Regions from separate parts of the Methylophilus sp. 'Pure River' genome, predicted to be linked through region 2. Evidence: predicted binding sites of a transcription regulator. Region 2 holds the regulator's gene; each other region holds the start of a gene.
What was found. The regulator sigma-54, encoded in region 2, starts transcription at its own class of promoters, with help from an activator protein. The targets are predictions, from matches to a motif close to TGGCACNNTTCCTGCT.

Region 1: the regulator sigma-54 is predicted to act here: its motif matches at 4,317-4,332, upstream of ACIDE9_RS05875 (pilin).
Region 3: the regulator sigma-54 is predicted to act here: its motif matches at 3,038-3,053, upstream of ACIDE9_RS10130 (class II aldolase/adducin family protein).

What each region holds. Positions count from the first base shown of each region.
Region 1 covers NZ_JBKOUE010000004.1:96,476-103,431, forward strand. Annotated here, with positions in the region: gene dxs (1-deoxy-D-xylulose-5-phosphate synthase) at 1-1,626, opposite strand, end outside; gene ACIDE9_RS05860 (polyprenyl synthetase family protein) at 1,629-2,519, opposite strand; gene xseB (exodeoxyribonuclease VII small subunit) at 2,547-2,792, opposite strand; gene ACIDE9_RS05870 (alpha/beta hydrolase) at 2,876-3,529, opposite strand; gene ACIDE9_RS05875 (pilin) at 3,886-4,236, opposite strand; gene ACIDE9_RS05880 (SRPBCC family protein) at 4,690-5,235, opposite strand; gene ACIDE9_RS05885 (beta-propeller fold lactonase family protein) at 5,395-6,384, opposite strand; gene ACIDE9_RS05890 (hypothetical protein) at 6,605-6,956, shown strand, end outside.
Region 2 covers NZ_JBKOUE010000009.1:78,838-85,793, reverse strand. Annotated here, with positions in the region: gene ACIDE9_RS11730 (anhydro-N-acetylmuramic acid kinase) at 1-296, opposite strand, end outside; gene tyrS (tyrosine--tRNA ligase) at 417-1,655, shown strand; gene ACIDE9_RS11720 (RNA polymerase factor sigma-54) at 1,699-3,246, opposite strand; gene lptB (LPS export ABC transporter ATP-binding protein) at 3,253-3,999, opposite strand; gene lptA (lipopolysaccharide transport periplasmic protein LptA) at 4,011-4,667, opposite strand; gene lptC (LPS export ABC transporter periplasmic protein LptC) at 4,683-5,315, opposite strand; gene ACIDE9_RS11700 (KpsF/GutQ family sugar-phosphate isomerase) at 5,342-6,343, opposite strand; gene ACIDE9_RS11695 (cation:proton antiporter) at 6,574-6,956, shown strand, end outside.
Region 3 covers NZ_JBKOUE010000007.1:139,266-146,221, reverse strand. Annotated here, with positions in the region: gene ACIDE9_RS10140 (ABC transporter ATP-binding protein) at 1-43, opposite strand, end outside; gene ACIDE9_RS10135 (TonB-dependent receptor) at 126-2,552, opposite strand; gene ACIDE9_RS10130 (class II aldolase/adducin family protein) at 3,096-3,800, shown strand; gene ACIDE9_RS10125 (LLM class flavin-dependent oxidoreductase) at 3,868-5,196, shown strand; gene ACIDE9_RS10120 (cytochrome b) at 5,205-5,747, shown strand; gene ACIDE9_RS10115 (microcin C ABC transporter permease YejB) at 5,987-6,956, shown strand, end outside.

The sequences.
Region 1 (6,956 bases), on a different contig from region 2:
CGTACGCGCCATGTCCAGCACCATGGCTTCATCCAGTGGTTTGATAAAACGCATATTGATTACGGTGGCATCACAGGTTTCTGCGGCTTGCAACGCTGGTTGCAACATGCTGCCAAAGGCTAGGATGGCGATTTTCTTGCCCTGGCGCACCAACTGGGCTTTGCCGATAGGCAGTGATTCTAGTGTTAGCGAAATACTGGCGCCAATGCCGCTGCCACGCGGATAACGTACTGCAGCCGTGCCAGGATAATGGTAGCCGGTGGTTAGCATCTGGCGGCATTCGTTTTCATCGCTAGGCGCCATAATCACCACGTTAGGGATACAGCGCAAAAAGCTTAAATCAAAGCTGCCGGCGTGTGTTGGGCCATCGGCACCGACCAGGCCTGCACGGTCTATTGCCAGCAAAACGTCCAAATCTTGCAAGGCAATATCATGCACCAACTGGTCATACGCGCGTTGCAAAAAGGTCGAATAAATCGCCACCACAGGCTTCAGGCCATCACAGGCCATGCCCGCAGCAAAGGTGAGTGCATGCTGCTCGGCAATGCCGACGTCAAAATAGCGTTGCGGATACGCCTCAGCAAACCGGTTAAGGCCGGAGCCATCGCACATGGCGGGCGTGATACCGACCAGTTTGTCATCTGTGGCGGCCATATCGACCAACCAGTCACCAAAGATTTGCGTATAAGTCGGGCGCTCGTTGTGGCTCAGGCTATGGCCATTTTGTGGGTCAAACTTGCTGACGCCATGATATTTATTTGGGTTGTCTTCGGCCGGGCTGTAGCCTTTGCCTTTTTGCGTCACAACGTGCAAAAACTGTGGGCCTTGCAACTGGCGGATATTGCCCAGCGTATCGACCAGGGTGTCGATATCGTGACCGTCAATCGGGCCAATATAGTTAAAACCGAATTCTTCAAATAGCGTCCCTGGCGTCACCATGCCTTTGGCATGTTCTTCGGCACGCCGTGCGAATTCTTTGACCGGCGGCATGATATCCAGCACTTTTTTGCCGCTGCGGCGCACGCTGTCATAAAGCTTGCCGGACATTAAACGGGCAAGGTAATTGTTGAGCGCGCCCACATTGTTGGAGATGCTCATGTCGTTATCATTGAGGATCACCAGGATATTGGTGTCCATGTCACCCGCATTGTTCAGGGCTTCAAATGCCATGCCCGCCGTCATGGCGCCATCGCCAATAATGGCTACGCTACGGCGATCAGAGCCTTGTGCTTTGGCGGCAACCGCCATGCCTAACGCGGCTGAAATCGAGGTGCTGGAGTGGCCAGTGCCAAATGTGTCGTATTCGCTCTCATCGCGTTTGGGAAAGCCGGCAATGCCACCGGCTTTGCGCAAGCCGGACATGGCTTCGCGGCGGCCAGTCAGGATTTTGTGCGGGTAGGTTTGGTGGCCGACATCCCATACCAAACGGTCGTCCGGCGTGTTGTAGATGTAATGCAGCGCGATGGTGAGTTCTACTACCCCCAGGTTAGACGACAGATGGCCGCCTGTTTGCGATACGCTTTGAATCAGGAATGCGCGTAGTTCTGCGGCCAGCACTTTGAGCTGCGAGCGCTCCAGAGTGCGGAGGTCGGTAGGGGAGTCAATGCGGGACAGCAGCGAAGTCATGATTAAAATGGGCGCTCACAAATAAATTTGGCAATGCCGCGTAGCGGGTCTGCCTGCGGGCCAAAGTCCGCCAATAACTGCAATGTTTGCGCATGCAAGCTGTTGACCAGTGCTTTCGCTTCTTCCAAACCAAGCAGGCTGACGTAGGTCGATTTCTCCTGCAAGGCATCTTTGCCAGCAGTTTTGCCCAGGGTTTGTGTATCTGCGGTGGCGTCCAAAATATCGTCGACCACCTGGAAAGCCAGCCCCATATGCTGGCTATATTGTTCTAAGGTGGTAATGAGTGGCTGCTTCGTGTAATCCGCAGCATAGGCACCCAGTAAGGCTGCCGCTTCAATCAAGGCGCCTGTTTTGTACTGGTGCATGGTTTCCAATGCCTCACGTGACAGCAGTTTGCCTGTGCTTTGCAAGTCTATGCTCTGGCCGCCACACATGCCGCGTGAGCCCGTCGCTTTTGCCAATACCTGCACTTGTTTTAACGCTTGCGGTGCGCTGGTGCTGGCCAGGCATTCAAAGGCCTGGCTTTGCAGTGCATCGCCCACTAGCAAGGCAGTCGCATCGTCATATTGTTTATGGCAACTTGGTTTGCCTCGGCGCAGGTCGTCGTCGTCCATGCACGGCATATCATCATGCACCAGTGAAAAAGCGTGGATCAGTTCCACTGCCGCTGCTGACGCATCCGCCGCGACAGGGCTTGCACCCGCCAGTTCTGCTGCGGCATAACTTAACAATGCGCGCACGCGCTTGCCGCCGCCCAGCACTGCATAACGCATGGCCTCATGCAGGCGGCCAGGCAACGTGCCCTCAGTTGGCAGCGTACGTGACAATACCTCTTCAACGCGTTGCTGATGTGCGCTGGCCCAATGATCAAAAACAAATGGAGGCTGAGTCATGACGAAAGACAAAAGAAAGCAGGCGCGTTAATTGGCCTCAAAAGGAGTCAGCTGTTGCTGCTGGTTCAAGATCATCACGGTTTGTTCGGCTTGTTGCAGTGATTCCTGGCAAACCTGCAACAGTTGCATGCCTTCGGTGTAAGCCGTTAATGCGGCCTCCAGTGGCAGTTCACCTGACTCCATGTTTTTAACGATGGACTCCAGCGCTGCCAGTCGCTCAGCAAAGGTTTGTTGGTCATTCACCGTGGTCGGTGACTTTTTGGAAGCACTCATGAAAATTAGCCTGTGAAAACGCCAGCTATTTTAACAAAACTCCCCCTGCTTGCGGGATTATTCTCATGTGTGCGAAGGATGGCTCAGACGGGTAAAGCACGCAGCAGGAACTGGCGGATATCGTCAATTTCGGCTTCACACACACTGTGCGGCATATCGTATTCGTGCCACTCCACTGCGTAACCTGCTGCTTCTAGTGTTTGTCGCGACGATTGCGCGGTCGCCAGGGTAATGACACTGTCTTGACGTCCATGTGCCATCCAGATCGGTAATTGCTGATTGGCAGGATGCTGTTTTTCTGTGAGCTGATTCGTCAAAGGCAAGTAAGTGGAGAGCGCCAATACGCCAGCCAAGGGTTGATCAAAGCGCGTTGCTGTGTGCAAGGCCATTGCGCCACCCTGTGAAAAGCCCGCCAACAAAATACGTTGCGACGGAATGCCCCGTGCAATCTCTGCTTCAATCATGGCATTTATTGTTACCTGCATATTGTTGATGCCAACTTCATCTTGAGTGCTTTCTGACTGCAACCCAAAAATGTCATACCAGGCACGCATCTCGTAACCGTTATTCAATGTAACGGGGCGATACGGCGCATGTGGCAGGATAAATTTAATATGCTGCAGGTTGAGCATTTGCACCACAGGCTCAAAGTCATGGCCATCAGCGCCTAGACCGTGTAGCCAGATGATGCATGCCTTGTTATGGCTTTCTGAATTAATAACAACGTTACTTAACATGGCTTGGGCTTAAATTTTCAATTGAATAATAAAGTGCTTATTTTAATTAATATTTAAGAATTAACTTAGCTATACCTGCAAGTTTTTATAACGTTACTTAAGCCTCTACTCACTAACATTACAGGAGTACAGTATAGATGGTGATGTCGATATTGGGGGGGGCTGGCAAACGCTGAGAGTTTAAGTTCAACTTTGCTCAGCGATTAGTAATTAACGCGCAAGAACTGCTAGCTTAAATAAGCCAGAATAAGCGCGAACTGTTTTGAAGGTATATTTTGAGCTTATGCTCGATTCTTGCTGAGCCTGAATAAACGAAAGCACCGATTTGCGGGCTTTCGTTTATTTCTTTAGATTGGTTAAGACGCAGCTCTGGTGCATGTTGCACCTTGAGACATATCACATGTAATTACTCTGCCTGTACCAGCATTTCTAGCTGGAACAGGGTTAAATGTTGTGGTTGCAGCTGTTGGCGTCGTAATCGCATTGCATGCTGATGGTCTGTGATCGTTTACTTGGCGACCGACAGTGAGGGCAGCCAGCGAACTTTTTGCATATGCACTGGCTTCGGCCAAACATGCCGAGTCTGCCGCTTCGCGTGTGTAATCTTGATAAGCCGGAATCGCTACAGAAGCCAAAATACCAATAATGGCAACAACGATCATCAATTCAATCAGGGTAAAACCTTGTTGTACGTGTTTTTTCATCATGTTTTCCTTTTGAGTCAAGTTTAAAGTGAACATCTACTGTTTCATTCACTGCTTTTCCAACAGTGTTCGCTAAACCCTAAAGCAACAGGTGTGCCAGCTCTTTGTTGTATTCCATAACTTGTTGAAAAATATGAATTAAAGGGTTTTTATGCTTTATTTCTTCGAATTGAATTCGAGAATTTTTGGTTAGGTTGGCAAAATGAAAGATGACGTAAAGTGACAGCGATCGCCAATCTTTGGCAATGCAAGTGATGTTTTTGGTCAGGGGCAGAGCGAGTGCTTCAGATGCAAAAAAGGGATTGTGTGGTACACAATCCCTTTATTTGGTGTCAGTGTTTAGCTTTTGACCAAGCACTGCATTTGCAAAAAACTGTTGTTTACAACGTAAGACTTACCAGAACTTCCACCAGGGTTTACTGTTGCCTTGCGTGCGCTTACCAGAACCCTGGCTAATTACTTTCCCGATTCGGCAACCTTTTTCAGGCTTTCCAGACCAGCGTCAAAATAGTCGTTGACTGCTTTGGTGGCAGCGTCGTCATTTTGTTCAGGTTTTGGGATGTTTGAGGAGTCAGCACGGGTGTAGCTGCCTTTAACCGTTACCACTGCTTCGTTGCCGCTGCCGGTCACAGTGATGCTTGGGTAAAAGTTAGACACTTGCAAGGTGCTTTTTTCAATCACGTATTCATATTTCAAGCGCATGCCTGCGTCATCGGCAGAGCGCAGTTTTTCATACATGACGCCGCCGTTTTTCAGTTTAACGGTGCGGTAAGTTGCGTCATCACCGTTTTCATCTTTTTTCTGCTCTACAGTAGTCGATTCAACGCCTGCGTGCCAAGCTTGTACATTGCCAAAGTCTTTGAGCAATGCCCAGACTTTTGCCGGTGCTGCCTTGATGGTGACGGTTTTCTCAAAACGTAACGCAGCCGCACCGTGTGCGCCAGCAGTCAGAGGGATCAACGGCAATAAAGAAACAGCAATAATGCCTAGAATTTTTTTCATTACATTTCTCCTGATATTTACAGACTTTCAAAACTAAAAAGATAAGCGGTACTTGATAAAAGTAGGCGGTCTTGGAGTTTTAAAAACAACCCGAGACTTTACCTAAAAAAAGGCTTCTTTGCGACTAATTCATGGGGCATCCTGTGAAAAAAACAAATTTTATTTAGCCTGAAGTATAAATTGCCCAAATGACCGGCACAGTTTGGGGCTGGCAATGGTGTGCGTGACGGTGTTGGTGTGTGCATCAATCAGCGAAACGTTGTCCGAGCCCCAGTTGGCGACGACGACTTGATTGGTTGTTTTGTCATACTCAATGCCTTCCGGAAACTCGCCTACAGCGATCGTTTTCACGGTTTTGCCATTGCTCAGGTCAATCACTGAAACGCTTTCTGCATGATTGTTGCTGACGTAAGCCCAGCGGCTATCGGGGCTGATGGCCACACCATAAGGATGTTGCCCGGTTTTGACTGTGCTGGACTGATAAGTATCTACGTTTAACACAGTGAGTGTGTTGCTGACAACATTCACGACGAATAAGGTGCGCGCGTCCGGGCTGAGTGTCAGTGCAAAGGGGTGTAGCCCAACTGGAATTTGCGCGATGGTTTTGAGTGTCTTGGTGTCTACCACGGTGACATCATTGCTATCGCGATTGGCAATAAACAGTTTTTTGTCATCTGCACTCACCAGCAGCCCCGAGGGCGTTTTGCCTGCCTTGAAGGCTTTTTGTTTGTCAGGGTGTGCGGTGTCTATCGCAATCACTTGCTCGCCACCCCAATCGGCTACATATAAGGTGTTTTCGTCGCGACTGAGGGCGATGCCGACGGCTTGCACGTGTACGGGGATGTCATACACTTTTTGCTGGGTTGCGCTGTTGATGACTGAAACCGTCTGGCTATTGGCATTGCTGATATAGACGCGCTGTTGTTTGGTGGCAATGGCGACACCTACGGGTGCTTTGCCGACCTCAATCGTGTGTGTGACCTGTTTTTTTTGCGTATCCAGAACGGAGACCGTGTCATTGCCCTGGTTGGTGATGTAAGCCAGGCTGCCAGCATATGATTGGGGGATCCATACCAATAATGCTAGCCAAAGAAACGATGCCGAAGCTTGTTTGCGTAATTTGATGGCAGAGGTGAAAAGCAGGCGCATGACCGACAAACGATTGTGAGTGTGTAAGGTTGACAGCATTGTTAATTATATAACCATAAATTTATTATGGGGGTTTCGCGGTTTGTTTGTAAATGTATGAAAAGAAACGGGATATTTCCCTGTGGCCCTAATGGACTATTTTATACGGGTAGCCGTTTGACTTAAAATCTGCATGAAAATTTAACTTTATTAAACTTTAATTGAAACCAAGGGAGTCACAATGAAAAAAATATTTGATGCTGGCCTTAAGTTGCTGCTGTCGTTTTCGATGCTGGCAACGGCGCAGTCTGCCTTTGCCTTGACCACAGGTACCGTGGTTGGTAGCAATTTTGTGAATGGCCAAACCAGCTATTCCACTAGCTTTGCTGATGGTACGACCGCTACTTTTGTTGGTAGTAACACTTTTCAGAAAAAAACCCAGGCTGGGATCACAGGTGTGGGTATCGCCGGTGGCAGAACAAATGACGAAATTGATATTGGTGAAACATTGACCGGTACTTTTTCTAAAGAAGTGATTGTTTCTTCTATTAACCTGGCGTTGTTGTTTGACGGCCCAGAATATAAAGATGTTA
Region 2 (6,956 bases):
GTGACAGCTGCGGCAGAGATATTTGCTGTTTGCAATAAGCCTTGAACTGCCGCTGCGTACAGGTCGGCCAGCTGGTTGGACACTATAGCGGCAGTATGTAATTCGTTGACGGCTGGGGTGTGCAGATCCAACAGGATTTGTCTGATATCCGCAGGATAAGGCAGAAAAAACTGGCTTTGTTGCTGCAGATGACCGTCTTGTTGTGCGACCAGCACTGCATCCACCCCATCCAGACTGGTACCAGACATCAGGCCAATAAACAGGCGTGTTTGAGTGGGCGGGGCAGAAAAATTCATAAGGCATAAGTGTAACACTGCTCATGCCTTGCTTACAGAAATGCCTGGGATTACGTTAAAATACCTGTTTTACTTTCGTGACGAAGCGTGCGCAACGCGCGCCTCAAAAAAAGAATCTTTATGACAGACGTAAACCAAGCCTCAACGGCGGCTGAAGCCCTGAGTCCAGACATTGTAAACGCCCTGGCGATTATCAAACGCGGTGCCGATGAGTTATTAATTGAGCAGGAGCTGATTGAAAAGCTGAAAACCGGCAAGCCTTTACGTGTGAAAGCCGGGTTTGACCCGACCGCACCAGACTTGCATTTGGGTCACACCGTGCTGATTAACAAATTGCGCCAGTTGCAGGATCTGGGGCACCAGATTTTGTTCCTGATCGGAGATTTTACCGGCATGATCGGTGACCCGACGGGTAAAAGTACCACGCGTCCGCCGTTAACGGTTGAGCAGGTGAAGGCGAATGCCGATACCTATTCCGAACAGGTATTCAAGATTCTGGATCCGGCCAAAACCGAGATTGTGTTTAACTCCAAATGGTTAAGCGACCTCGGGGCGGCGGGCATGATCAAGCTGGCAGCCAGCCACACGGTGGCCCGTATGCTGGAGCGTGATGATTTCTCCAAACGCTTCAAAGGCAACCAGCCGATTGCGATTCATGAGTTCTTGTATCCATTGTTGCAAGGCTATGACTCTGTCGCGTTGCAGGCAGATTTGGAACTGGGTGGCACAGACCAGAAATTTAACCTGCTCATGGGCCGTGAGTTGCAAAAGCAGGCTGGCCAGTCACAGCAGTGTGTGCTGATGATGCCGCTGCTGGAAGGCCTGGACGGCGTCAACAAGATGTCCAAGTCTTTGGGTAATTACATTGGTATCAGCGAAGCGCCAGAGACGATTTTTGCCAAGATAATGTCTATTTCTGATGACCTGATGTGGCGTTACATTGACCTGCTGTCGTTTGCTACCCTGGAAACGATTGCCGAGTGGAAGGCGCAAGTAGCTGCTGGTGACAATCCGCGCAATATCAAGGTTGGATTTGCACAAGAAATCGTCGCCCGCTTTCACGGCCAGGCCGCGGCTGAAAAAGCCCTGCAGGACTTCCAGACACGTGCCAAAGGCGGTATTCCTGATGATGTGCCTGAGGTGGAAGTGGTGATTGATGGCGACAGCATAGGCATCAGCCAGTTACTGAAGCAGGCGGGCTTGGTGGAAAGCACCAGTGAAGCCATGCGTGCCGTGCAGCAAGGTGGGGTGAAACTGGATAGTGTGAAGGTCGACGACAAGAACTTGCCGCTGGCTAAAGGCGTGACTGTGGTGGCACAAGTGGGTAAACGCAAGTTTGCCAAAATCACCATTAAATAAAAAGCCTGTTAAACAAAAAGGCCGCAATTGCGGCCTTTTTGTTTTATAGCGATTTGCGTAAATTGGCTGGTGGAATATTCAGTGATTCGCGGTATTTGGCGATGGTGCGGCGTGCAACGACAATGCCTTGCTGCGCCAGAGTGTCCGTAATCTGGTTATCCGACAGTGGTTTTTTCGGATTCTCTTCGGCCACCATTTGCTTGATCAGGGCGCGAATCGCAGTGGCTGAGCAAGAGCCGCCTGCATCGGTCGCTACCGAGCTACCGAAGAAGTATTTCAACTCAAACACACCGCGCGGTGTAAGCATGTACTTATGCGTGGTGACCCGTGAAACCGTACTTTCGTGCAAGTCCAGCTCTTCGGCGATTTCGCGCAATACCAAAGGGCGCATGGCAATTTCGCCATGCTCAAAGAAGTTGCGTTGCCTGTCTACAATCGCCTGTGAGACGCGCAGGATGGTCGAAAAGCGCTGCTGGATATTCTTAATCATCCATTTCGCTTCCTGCATCTGGCTTTGCAGGTATTGGCCAGAGCTTTCACGGTTGCGCTTGAGAATATCCGCATAGAGCTGGTTGATGCGCAGCTTGGGAATCACGCCGTCATTGAGCGAGGCCATCCAGATGCCTTTGATTTTTTTGACCACCACATCGTGCTGAATAAAGTGGTCATGGCTAAAGCTGGCAAACTCGTTACCGGGTTTCGGGTTTTGCTGGCGAATCAGTTGCTGCGCACCTTTGAGCGCAGCTTCGTCGCAAGTGAGTACCTTGCGCAGTTTGACAAAGTCTTTGTTGGCCAGCAATGCCAGGTGGTCTTTGGCAATCGCCATTGCAATGCGCAGATAAGGCGTTTCAGGCGGCAGTACCTGCAGCTGTAGCAGGATGCATTCACGCAGGTCGCGTGCACCGACACCAATCGGATCCAAGTTCTGGATCAATTTCAGTGCCGTTTCCAGCTCCAGTAACTCGATTTCCAATTCTGGCGGCAACAGGTCGACAATCTCCTGTAAATCCTGCTCTAAATAACCATCATCGTTAATGCTGTCGAGCAAGAACTTCACCAGATCCATGTCCCGCTTAGACAGGTGTGCCAGTTGCATCTGGTTGATCAGGTGTTCGCGCAGGCTGATGTTGCTAGCATCCTGGCGGGAGAAGTCGCTATCTTCATCATCGAGGTTGTTGCGGCCTGCTTCATCCCAGTTGCTGGTGCTGCCAAACTCTTCATAGTCGTCCTCAAACTCGGGCGGTGAAAACTCTTCACTCAGATTGGCCTGCTCGCCTTCGTTGCCACCGAGCTCCTCGTGCAACTCTTCGCGCAAGGTCTCTGCTGGCGCGGTAATTTCTGTTTGCGTCGCGACATCAAACGAACTTGCATCGGGTAGCTCAGATTCTGCTGCCCCGGTTGCGGTGGGGGCGTTATCTTCAAATTCGCCCTCTTCACCATCGGCCATTTCCAGCAGCGGGTTTTCCTGCAGGATGGTTTCCAGCTCCTGGCTTAACTCCAGCGTCGACAACTGCAACAGCCGGATAGACTGCTGCAACTGCGGTGTGAGCGCCAGGTTTTGTGAGATGCGTAATTGCAGGTTTTGCTTCATAACTGGTTACAGCCTAAAATTCTTGCCCAGATAGACTTCACGTACGCCTTCGTTCTGAATGATCTCGTCTGGCGTGCCAGCGGCAAACACTGCGCCTTCATTGACGATATATGCCCGGTCACAAATGTCCAGGGTTTCACGCACGTTGTGGTCTGTAATCAAAATGCCGATATTCTGGCTGCTCAAGTAGCGGATAATTTTCTGGATCTCAATCACCGCAATTGGGTCAATCCCGGCAAACGGCTCATCCAGCAGGATGAACTTCGGATCGGTGGCCAGGCAGCGCGCAATCTCTACTCGGCGGCGCTCACCGCCCGACAGGCTCACGGCCTGGCTATGGCGGATATGCTGGATATGTAGTTGATCCAGTAAGGACTCCAGCCGCGCTTCGCGTTCTTCTTCTGTATAAGGGCGGGTTTCCAGAATCGATAAAATATTATCGGTCACTGTCATTTTGCGAAAAATGGACGCTTCTTGTGGCAGGTAAGCCAGTCCCATGCGCGCGCGCTCGTGCATGGGGGAATGGCTCACATCTGCGCCATTGAGTGTAATGCTGCCATCGTCCAGTGCGACCAGGCCAACAATCATATAAAAACTGGTGGTTTTACCCGCGCCATTGGGGCCGAGCAGACCAATCACTTCGCCGCTGTGTAGCTCTAGCGTGGTGTTTTTGACCACGGTGCGGCCCTGGTAAGCCTTTTTCAGGTGGCTGACACGTAAATGGTTATGATCTGGTGAAGCTGTTGTCTGCATAAGGCCGTTCTTTAAGGTTGCACTTTCGCGGGCTCATTATTGGCGTCGGCAGGTGCCGGTTCCACTTTGATTTGCAGTGAGCGGTTCATGCGCAGCCCTTGTTGCGAGGTTGGCTTGTTATCAATCACAGGCGGCGTGGTTTTGTTTTTGGGCTGAATGGTTGCTTTGACGCGGCTGCCAGCAGTGCCGTTTGGGTTGGCTTTGGTGCCACCAATCACTTCGGCGTACTCTGCATTGGCGTCATAACTGATGTAGTCGCCGGTGACGACGTCTTCACCACGTTTGACCCAGGCGTTGGTATATAGCTGTACCTTGTCCATGCGTGCGTTGTATTCAATACGCTGTCCACTGCCTTGCATCCATTCATCTTTGCCAGTGCGTTTTTGCTTGAATGTGGTCGGGTTGCCGGTACAGGTGCTGTGCTGAAAACCATCCTGGTCTTCACGCACAATCATTTTGTCGGCCTTGATTTGCAGGGTGCCCTGGTTGAGGATCACATTGCCCGTGTAAATGCTGATTTTTTTGGCATCATTCACCGTCACGGTGTCCGCTTCCAGCTCAATTGGCTGGTCACGGTCTGACTCTTCAGCCAGCACGCTGGTTGACCACTGCAGCAGTGCCCATAAGGTCAAGCAGGTGGCATAAAATAATGGCTTGTGCGTGTTCAACTCATTTCTCCAGAATCAACGACCCTTGTGATTGCCTTTTTTCGCCTTCGCTGCCGGGCTTGCAGTTTTGGCGACGACGGGTGGGCGTACATAATGTACATGTACCCGGTTAAATAATTGCATGGTGCCAGCTTTGTTATCAAAGCGCATGCCGGTGCCTGTAATCACGGTCGCCGGTAGCTGGCGGATGGTGACCGGTAAATCGGTATATGCCAGGTCTGTATCCGGCTCCAGTGTTAAATGCTCGGTCTGCAACTGCATTTCAGGTTTGGCCAGTGTGCCCTGGCGAACCACTTTGACCTGCTTGCTAAACTCGACCAGTTTACCATTGGCCGAGACTTTGCCATGCTGGCCATGAATTTGGGTGTAAGGTTTATCCTGCCCAAACTGGGTGAAGCGCGGGCGTTGTAACTCAGTGTAGTCGTTATCCGGAAAGTGGCGCATCTCTGCGGCGGCTAACACGTATTTGGTATTGCCAGTGGCGTCGGTACGCGTGCTGACAAAGTTATAAAGCATGTAGTCCGGATCGTGGCGGCTTAAGCGGCTCAGGCTCAGTGCCTGCTCCTGCACGGTCTGGTTAATCCAGAACGTCAGCAGCGCTAAAAACAGCATGAGCGCAATCGGCAATAAGATGGGGTGTTTAAGCATGTGGGAGTTCCAGAGCGCCAATCAACCTAAACGATTTTTGCCTTGAGTAAATCATGCATATTAAATGCGCCCACTAACTGCTGTTGCTCGTTCACTGCCATAAACCCGTTAATTTTATATTGCTCCATCAGGTTGACTGCTTCAACCGCCATTTGTTGCATGCCTAGCAAACGTGGCTGCGTATTCATCACGGTTTTGATCGATTGTTGCGTATCGGTGGCACCTTGCATAAACAGGCGGCGTAAATCGCCGTCGGTGAATACGCCGATCGGGTGTTGCGCGCTATCCACAATCGCTGTAAATCCCATGCCTTTGCTCGAAATCTGCGCAATGGCCTCCTGTACGGTGCCATCTTCGCTGATAGAGGGGATCGCATCCCCAGTACGCATGACATCTTTAATTCGTACCAGCAGCCGTCTGCCCAGGCTGCCACCTGGGTGTGACCGCGCAAAGTCCTCGGCAGTGAATTCGCGCAAGTCGAGCACGCAGAGCGCCAACGCATCGCCCAATGCCAGTGCAGCCGTCGTGCTGGCTGTGGGCGCCAGTCCTAGCGGGCAGGCCTCGTGGCTGACGGCAGCGCTTAAATGCACGTCTGACTCGCGCGACAGGGTGGAGTCTTCGCTACCGGTAATGCTCAGGATACGCGCGCCGATACGGCGAATGGCGGGCAAGATATTGATGATTTCATCACTCTCGCCGGAATTGGATAACGCAATCACCACATCTTCAGCCGTGATCATGCCCAGGTCGCCATGACTGGCTTCCGCTGGATGCATGAAGAAGGCCGGGGTGCCGGTGCTTGCCAGGGTGGCCGCAATTTTACCGCCGATATGGCCGGATTTACCCATGCCGGTGACGACGATGCGGCCGCGGCAGGCAAGAATCATGCTGACAGCCGCTTCAAACTCGCTGCCGATACGGTCGGCCAGTTGGCGGATTTCATCTGCCTCGTGCAGCAGTATGCCTCGTGCACGCGTCACGATGTCTGGACTTTTTACGAGGTGGACACCTGATTTTGCTGTGTTCATGGCGGGTTAGTATAGCAAGTGACGCCCCCGGCAAGAAAGCGAAACGCAGCTTTTTTACGGATTTTTTATTAGCGGGCACATTTTTTGCATAAAATAGTGTTTTATGGCAGGATGCATCATCCTGAAACACAACTGTTTCAGAATATATCACTGACGATGCGTCTTAATATATTGTTCGCTGGCTGGTACTACGTCTGCACGGCCTGACATTAATGCTTTAGAATTTTTGCATGTTTGATTCCCTGATCCACTTATTATTATTGCTTACCAGCTCGGTCTTCGCCGTCGGCTTATTCCGCATCCTGGGTTTGCCCGCGATGCTGGCTTACTTCATGATTGGCATTGTGCTCGGCCCGTACGCGCTTGGCTTGCTGGAGGACGAAGAGACTGGCCGCCAGGTGGCCGAGTTCGGTATTGTGTTCCTGATGTTTAGCATCGGCCTCGAGTTTAGCCTGCCTAAACTCTATGCCATGCGCAAAACCCTATTCGGTTTGGGTGGCGGCCAGGTTGTTTTAACGCTGTTGGCCAGCCTGGTACTGGGTAAGCTGGCCGGGCTGAGCCTGACTTCTGCGTTCATTATTGGTGCCGCCATCACCATGTCCTCGACCGCCAT
Region 3 (6,956 bases), on a different contig from region 2:
GCGCCTGAAAACCGTTTTCCTGTGTCTCGATATAGGACTTCAAGCAGTCCTCCTTTGTGGAATATCAATCAAAAAACGCCAGAACACACGAAGTGCCCTGGCGCTGACAAAGGTGCTACCAATGTTTAAAACGCGGCTGCGAAAGAAACACCAACGGTTCTCACTGCACCTTGATAGAGGTTGTCGCCAAAAACGCCCTGTGCCGCACTATATGAAGGGGTAGAGTGTTGCAGATAGTGCTTGTCGAACAGGTTGTTGGCATAGGCGGTCACCGTATATTTGTTACCCGGTGTCACATATGAAATACGTGCATTCACAATGGTGAAAGCCCCTTGTTCCAGCGCAGAACGATAGACGCCATTGGAGTCCACGCCCTGTGGTGTCACAAAGTAGTATTGTTTGGACAGGAAGCGTGCATCGCCACCGACCACCACTTTTGCACCGTTGTCGACATGGAAGGTGTAGGTCGTTAGCAGGTTGGCGGTGACGTTAGGTGCACGTACCAGGCGGTTGCCATTAAAGTTGCCACCATTATTGAGAATTTCGGCATCTTCATATTTTGTGCTTAATAGGCCGACGCTGCCATTAATAAACCAGTCGTTGGTTGGCAGTGCTTGTAATTCCAGTTCCAAACCGTATGTCTTGGCCTTGTTCACATTTTGCAAGTAAGAGACGGTTGCGCCCGCTAATGCGTTAAAGCCTACTACGTTCACCTGAACATCTTGATAGTCGTAGTAGAACGCAGTGGCATTGAAATTCAGGCGGCCTGCCAGCCATTCGGATTTATAACCTAACTCGTAAGAGTCCAGTTGTTCTGGTTTGACCTGATTCACCGCCGCCAGATTGGTTGCTGCCGTGTTAAAACCACCAGACTTGATGCCGTGCGCATACTTAAAGAATACGCGGTCTGTCGGGCTCAGCTTGAGTTCCGGTGTAAAGTCGTAACTCCAGCGATCCCAGGTGGCTGAGTCGCTGACACTGAAGGTGCCGGAGGTGAGTGTCCCTGCTGGAGAGAATGCCCCCGTATATGATTCCCACCAGCGGCCGAGGCTACTGTATGAACCAACGCCAGTCGAGCCTCTACGATTTAAATCATATTCTTTACGCTCGCGACTCCAGCTTAAGCCGGCAGATGTGGCGAAATCTTCTGTCCAGTTGTATGTGGTGTTACCAAACAATGAAAAGCTGGTCGTTTCATGCTTGAGAACGCTGTCATTGTAGGTAACGCTGGCACCTGAGCCTGCCGTACTGGCGTTTGCAACCTGAGCGGCTGGCAGTTTACCGGTTTGTGTCGCGCTATCAATATTTTCTCTAAACAGATGTACGCCAGCCAGCCAGTTCCATTGGTCTTCGCGTGGTGAGGTGATGCGGAACTCTTGCGATACCTGGCGTGTTTCACTGTCCACATGTTGGCGGGAAAGCTCCAGCGGTGTGTTGTCGTTATCGCTTAAGGATTCGTTTTTATAGCCTTCAAACCCGGTAATGGAGGTGAGTGCCAATTTGCCTACATTCCATTTGAAGTTCAGGCTGGCACCCGTTTGTGAGGTGTTGCTCCAGTTGTCTGCGTTAGTGCTGACATCGTTATAACCGGTGCTTGGTGCATAGCCACCACGTAATACGCCATTCGCGGCATAACTGTTGGTGTTGAGAATGGTGCCATCCGTTTTGTATTTGCGGTAATGCACATTCAACAAGGCTTCGGCATCGTCAGAAATCTTGCCCAATAATTGGCCGCGAATCGCACCGTCTTGCAGGCCACCATCTTTGGTGCCGTTAAAAATATTATTAAAACGGCCATCAATATCTTCCTGGTAGACCGAAATACGTGCGCCCAAACGGTCTTCAATCAACGGCACATTAAAACCACCTTGCAGTACTTTATCGTTAAATGTACCGTAATCGGCCTTGATATAGTCGTCGTTTTTGCCTTCTTTCAATGAAGGTTTTTGCGAGATGATATTCACTGCACCGCCTGTCGTATTCTTGCCGTATTTGGTGCCTTGCGGGCCGCGCAGTACCTCTACGCGCTCCAGGTCAAACAGCGGGAAGCCAGTCGCAGAGGCATTGCTGATATATACTTCGTCCTGGTAAAAACCAATCGGGCTGGCAAGATCGAGCTGTTGCTGGCCTGCACCAATACCGCGGATCCACCAGCGTGGACGGCCATGTTGCTGGCCAACAGCAGTGGCGTTAGGTACATAGTTAAAGACCTCTTGTGCAGAGCGGCCTACGCCCTGGTCCAGCAGGTCTTTGCCTTTAAGCACGGTGATCGGCGTAGCGATTTTTTGTGCGTTTTCTTTACGTCTGTTGGCTGTCACTGTGACGCTACCCAAGGAGGACTCTTGTGCCTGGGTTTCTTCAGGCTTTTTGTTCTCGGCAGTTTCTGACGTTTGGGCTTCTTGGCTTTCCACTACTTTTTCTTCTTCTGCCGCCCAGGCTGGATTCAATGCTAACGAGCCGGCAAAAGCACTTAATACAGCGGCTTTGACAGTTCTTTGTTTCCATACATTGCTCGGCTGTTGTCCGCCGATGGTGTCTTTAATTCTTTTCATAATGTTCCCTTGAGTTGAGATAGTGCACTTAAACAAGTGTTGTAACCTCAATGGCATGAATCATGCCAGTCATGCTTGTGGTTGTTAGTCTCATGATTTTTAAAGGAAAATTGTTTTTTTATGCATGGTGGACAAACGTGGCAATTGTTTTGTTAGCAACAATCCAGTCAAACAATTGTGGTCGCGAATGTTGCTGATGGAACACTTCTCGTGCCTGTCAGTGCTCTGTTTTCTTATGTCGCCAGAGGTGTTTTTTCGCGGCGATAAACGGTGGTGAAATATGTCATTACATCGTGTTGTGAGGTGACTGGCGGATTTGTTGTATCAGCAACAAAATATGGCCATTCTGTTGCCTGGCAAACAGAATGATGTTGATTGTGGCGTGGTGAAAGTTTTTAGATCTGGCAGCTAAGGTGATCATCTAATGATTAAAAATCAATGACCTACAGCATCGCTGCCCTGGTTCGATAGCGCGATACCTGCGTTGGCATGTTGTTTGCAGCGGGATAGTCGGCAAAACCATCTAAAACAGGAGACTAAACCATGAGCGACATCGTCACAGAAGCAGATTTAATTAAATATGTAGAACAGGCCAAGGCTGACGCTTTGCATTCGTTCAACTTTCTGAAAGAAACCGGTACCTTGTCGGCGACCTGGACTTACCATATCACGCACAAAATTCCTGGCCAGGATAAGTTGCTGAATATCCGCTTTCCATGGCCATGGGAGCGTTCGCGTGATCCGGTCGTGAGCATTGATACGTTCTCTGAAAAGAAAGATCATATCCTGCACGAGTCGCGCATTGATGCCGACACTGTGATTCACGCACACACGCCTTACCTGGCCGCATGGTCACTGGCACAAATCAACTTCCCGATTTTGTATGTCGCCGCGCAACGTTATTTGCTGGCACGTGAGATTCCTAACCACCTCGACCGCACACGCAGCGTGTTGTCGATTATTTCCGAGCGCCTGGATCAACATCCTGAGCTGGCACCCCCCCCTGCTTTGCTGGAATCCAACGGCGGCGCCAATATCTGGGGCAAAGGCATTATCGGTACTTCGCAATTGGTTCTGCTGATTGAAGAAGCTGCACGCTTCCAGTCACTGGCCGAGCAAATTGGTGGTGCCAAAGAGTACACCCCAGGCGCACTTGAGGTGCAGTGGAAGCGCACCGGCCTGGTAGAGAAAGCCAAGCAATATTCAGGTCGTTTTATTGCCGATCTGCTCAAGCAAAAAGCAGCTTAACTTCATTCACCTGTGAGTCGGGAGCAAGGTCAGCTTGCGCCCGACTTTTTATTGAAAGCGCACAATCGTGAGTCAACCCAAAAACAGACAACTGGTTTTAAATGTATTTTTACTGCGTTATGGGCACCATCCGGCAGGCTGGTTGCACCCGACCTGGACCGAGAATGGCCGTCCGGATTTGCAGTGGTGGATACGCGCAGCCCAGATCGCCGAGGCCGCCAAGTTTGATACTTTTTTTGTGGCTGACTTTATTGGTCGCTCGGGCTTGATAGACAAACAGGCAGTCAAAAACCCGAACAACTTTCACTTCGAGCCATTCACCTTGTTATCCGCGATTGCCGCACACACCAAAAATATCGGGTTGGTTGCGACAGTGAATACTAACTTCTCTGACCCCTACAATGTCGCGCGCCAGTTTACTTCGCTTGATCACCTGAGCGGTGGCCGTGCGGGCTGGAACGTGGTATCGTCATTGAACCCGGTCACGGCCAAAAACTTTGGCATAGAAGCACCGATTACCCATGAGGAGCGCTATGCGCGCGCCAGTGAGTTTATCCAGTTAACCAAGGCCTTGTGGGATAGCTGGGACGACGATGCCTTTGACCACCCTAACCGCCAGAGCGGGCAATTTTATGATCCGGCTTCGGGCCATCCGGTCAATTTTAACGGCCAGTATTTCAAGTCAGAAGGCCTGCTGGATTTCCCACGACCGATTCAAGGCTACCCGGTATTTGTGCAAGCAGGTAATTCTGACACTGGCCGTGAGTTTGCAGCACGCGAAGCGGAGATGACCTATAGCTCTGCGACCTCTTTGGAAGTCGCCAAGGCCTATTATGCTGACGTGAAATCACGCATGGCCAAATATGGCCGCGCTGAAGACCAGCTCAAAATTACGCCTGGCCTGAATGTTGTCGTCGCTGAAACTGACCAGGAGGCGCAAGACAAATATGGTGAGTTGCAGGCACTGGTTGATTTCTCTGACCTCGAATTCGGCGGCCAGGATTTATCTCAATATCCACTCGATGGCCCATTGCCAGATTTACCTTATGACCCAGGTGAAAATGGCCGTGGCCGTTTCCAGCAGCAACTCGAATTAGCCAGGCGTGAGAACCTGACGATTCGTCAACTGGTGCTGAAATTCCGCGTGGCGCGTGGCCATTTGCAAGCCATCGGCTCGGTTAAAACCGTGGCAGACACCATAGAGCAATGGTTTGTCGAAAAAGGGGCCGATGGCTTTAATGTGGTGCCGCCATATTCAATCAAAGGCCTGGAAGATTTTACGCGTCTGGTGGTGCCAGAGTTGCAACGCCGTGGCATCTTCCGCAAGGAGTATGAAGGCAAAACCTATCGCGAAAACCTGAGCTTGAACCGGCCACACAATCCGCATACAAAATAAGGGGTTATATGCATACACTCGTTCCCAAACGATATAACAACACTGCCATTGTGTTGCATTGGCTAGTTGCCGTATTGATTATCGGCCTGCTCGTGGTTGGCTTTTTTATGCCAGAGCTGCCTAAAACCCCGTTACGCAAACTGATTTACAACTATCACAAATCATTCGGGCTCATTGTGTTTGCGCTGGTGCTGTTCAGGATTTACTGGCGGCTCACGCATGCTGTGCCAGAGCATGTGCCCGGTAGCCGCTGGCAGGTGCAATTGGCGCATTACGCCCATATTGTTATTTATGCGCTGATCCTGATTGTGCCTGGCGTAGGGTTGCTTGCCAGTGCATTCAATCACGGTTTTAACCTGTTTGTATTTCACTGGGAGCCACTGTTTCCAGTCGATAAGGATCTGGCGCACCAGATCATGGGCTGGCATGGTGTGACGGCCTATGTGCTGGCTGGATTGTTGAGCCTGCACCTGGCCGCGTTTGTCTGGCACCAGTTCGTGCAAAAAGATGGCCTGATCCGCCGCATCTGGTTTACCACGCCTAATCACTGATTCAGTGTTTCTTTAAATGTATTTCCTGCAACAGCTGCCATCCGCAGCTGTTGGCAGCGCATCACACGTCCTGTTCCACTTCTCTTGTGCTCTTATCTTTAGATGTCTTTAACCTTTTGATTTTAAATAAATAAGTTTAATTTAGTTGTCGCCTGAGAAAGAAATCAACAGTTGGTACGGAAACTGCAATACCTCATCGATCTGATGTAGTCATCAACCTTGATCTCTTAGAAAATAATATGTGGCATTACCTGTTAAAACGTTTGCTGATGATGATCCCCACCCTGATCGGGGTGATGACACTCACTTTTCTGGTGACCCAGTTTGTGCCCGGTGGCCCGGTCGATAGTGCCATTGCGCAAATCAATGCACAAGACACACACTCAGGTGCTGATGGTTCTGCCAGCACAGGTGGCTGGAGTTACAGTGGCAGGCAGGGCATTGATACGCAGCAGGTTGAACAACTCACTGCTTTGTATGGGTTTGATAAGCCTGTGCTGGAACGTTACTGGCAGATGCTGGTGAATTATGCCCGCTTTGACCTGGGTGAGAGTTATTTCCGTAATCAGAGTGTCTGGGATCTGATTAAGGATAAATTAGGTGTTTCAGTGGCACTGGGCATCTGGACGTTTACGCTGACCTACCTGATTGCCGTGCCATTAGGCGTCGCCAAAGCGGTCAGGGCTGGGAGCAGTTTTGACTTTATCACCAGTTTCCTGGTGCTGTTTGGTTATGCTATCCCTGGTTTTGTATTAGGCGTGCTGTTGATTGTACTGTTTGGCGGGGGGTCGTTCTGGGACGTGTTTCCGCTGCGTGGTTTAACTTCGGATAACTGGGCGGAACTCGGCCCGTTGGCCAAAACCACCGATTACTTGTGGCATATCACTTTGCCGGTGACGGCTTCCGTCGTCAGCACGTTTGCGTTCAAAACACTGCTGACGAAAAACACCTTTCTTGAAGAAATCCGCCGCCAGTATGTGCTGACCGCACGCGCTAAAGGTTTGTCCGAGCGCCAGGTGTTGTGGAAGCATGTGTTCAGAAATGCTTTACTGCCCTTGATCACGGGCTTCCCTGCTACGTTCATCATGGCTTTTTTTACCGGCAGCCTGCTGATTGAGACGTTGTTCTCGCTGGATGGCCTGGGCCTGCTTTCATTTGAATCCATCAATAGCCGTGATTACCCGGTGGTACTGGGCACGCTATATCTGT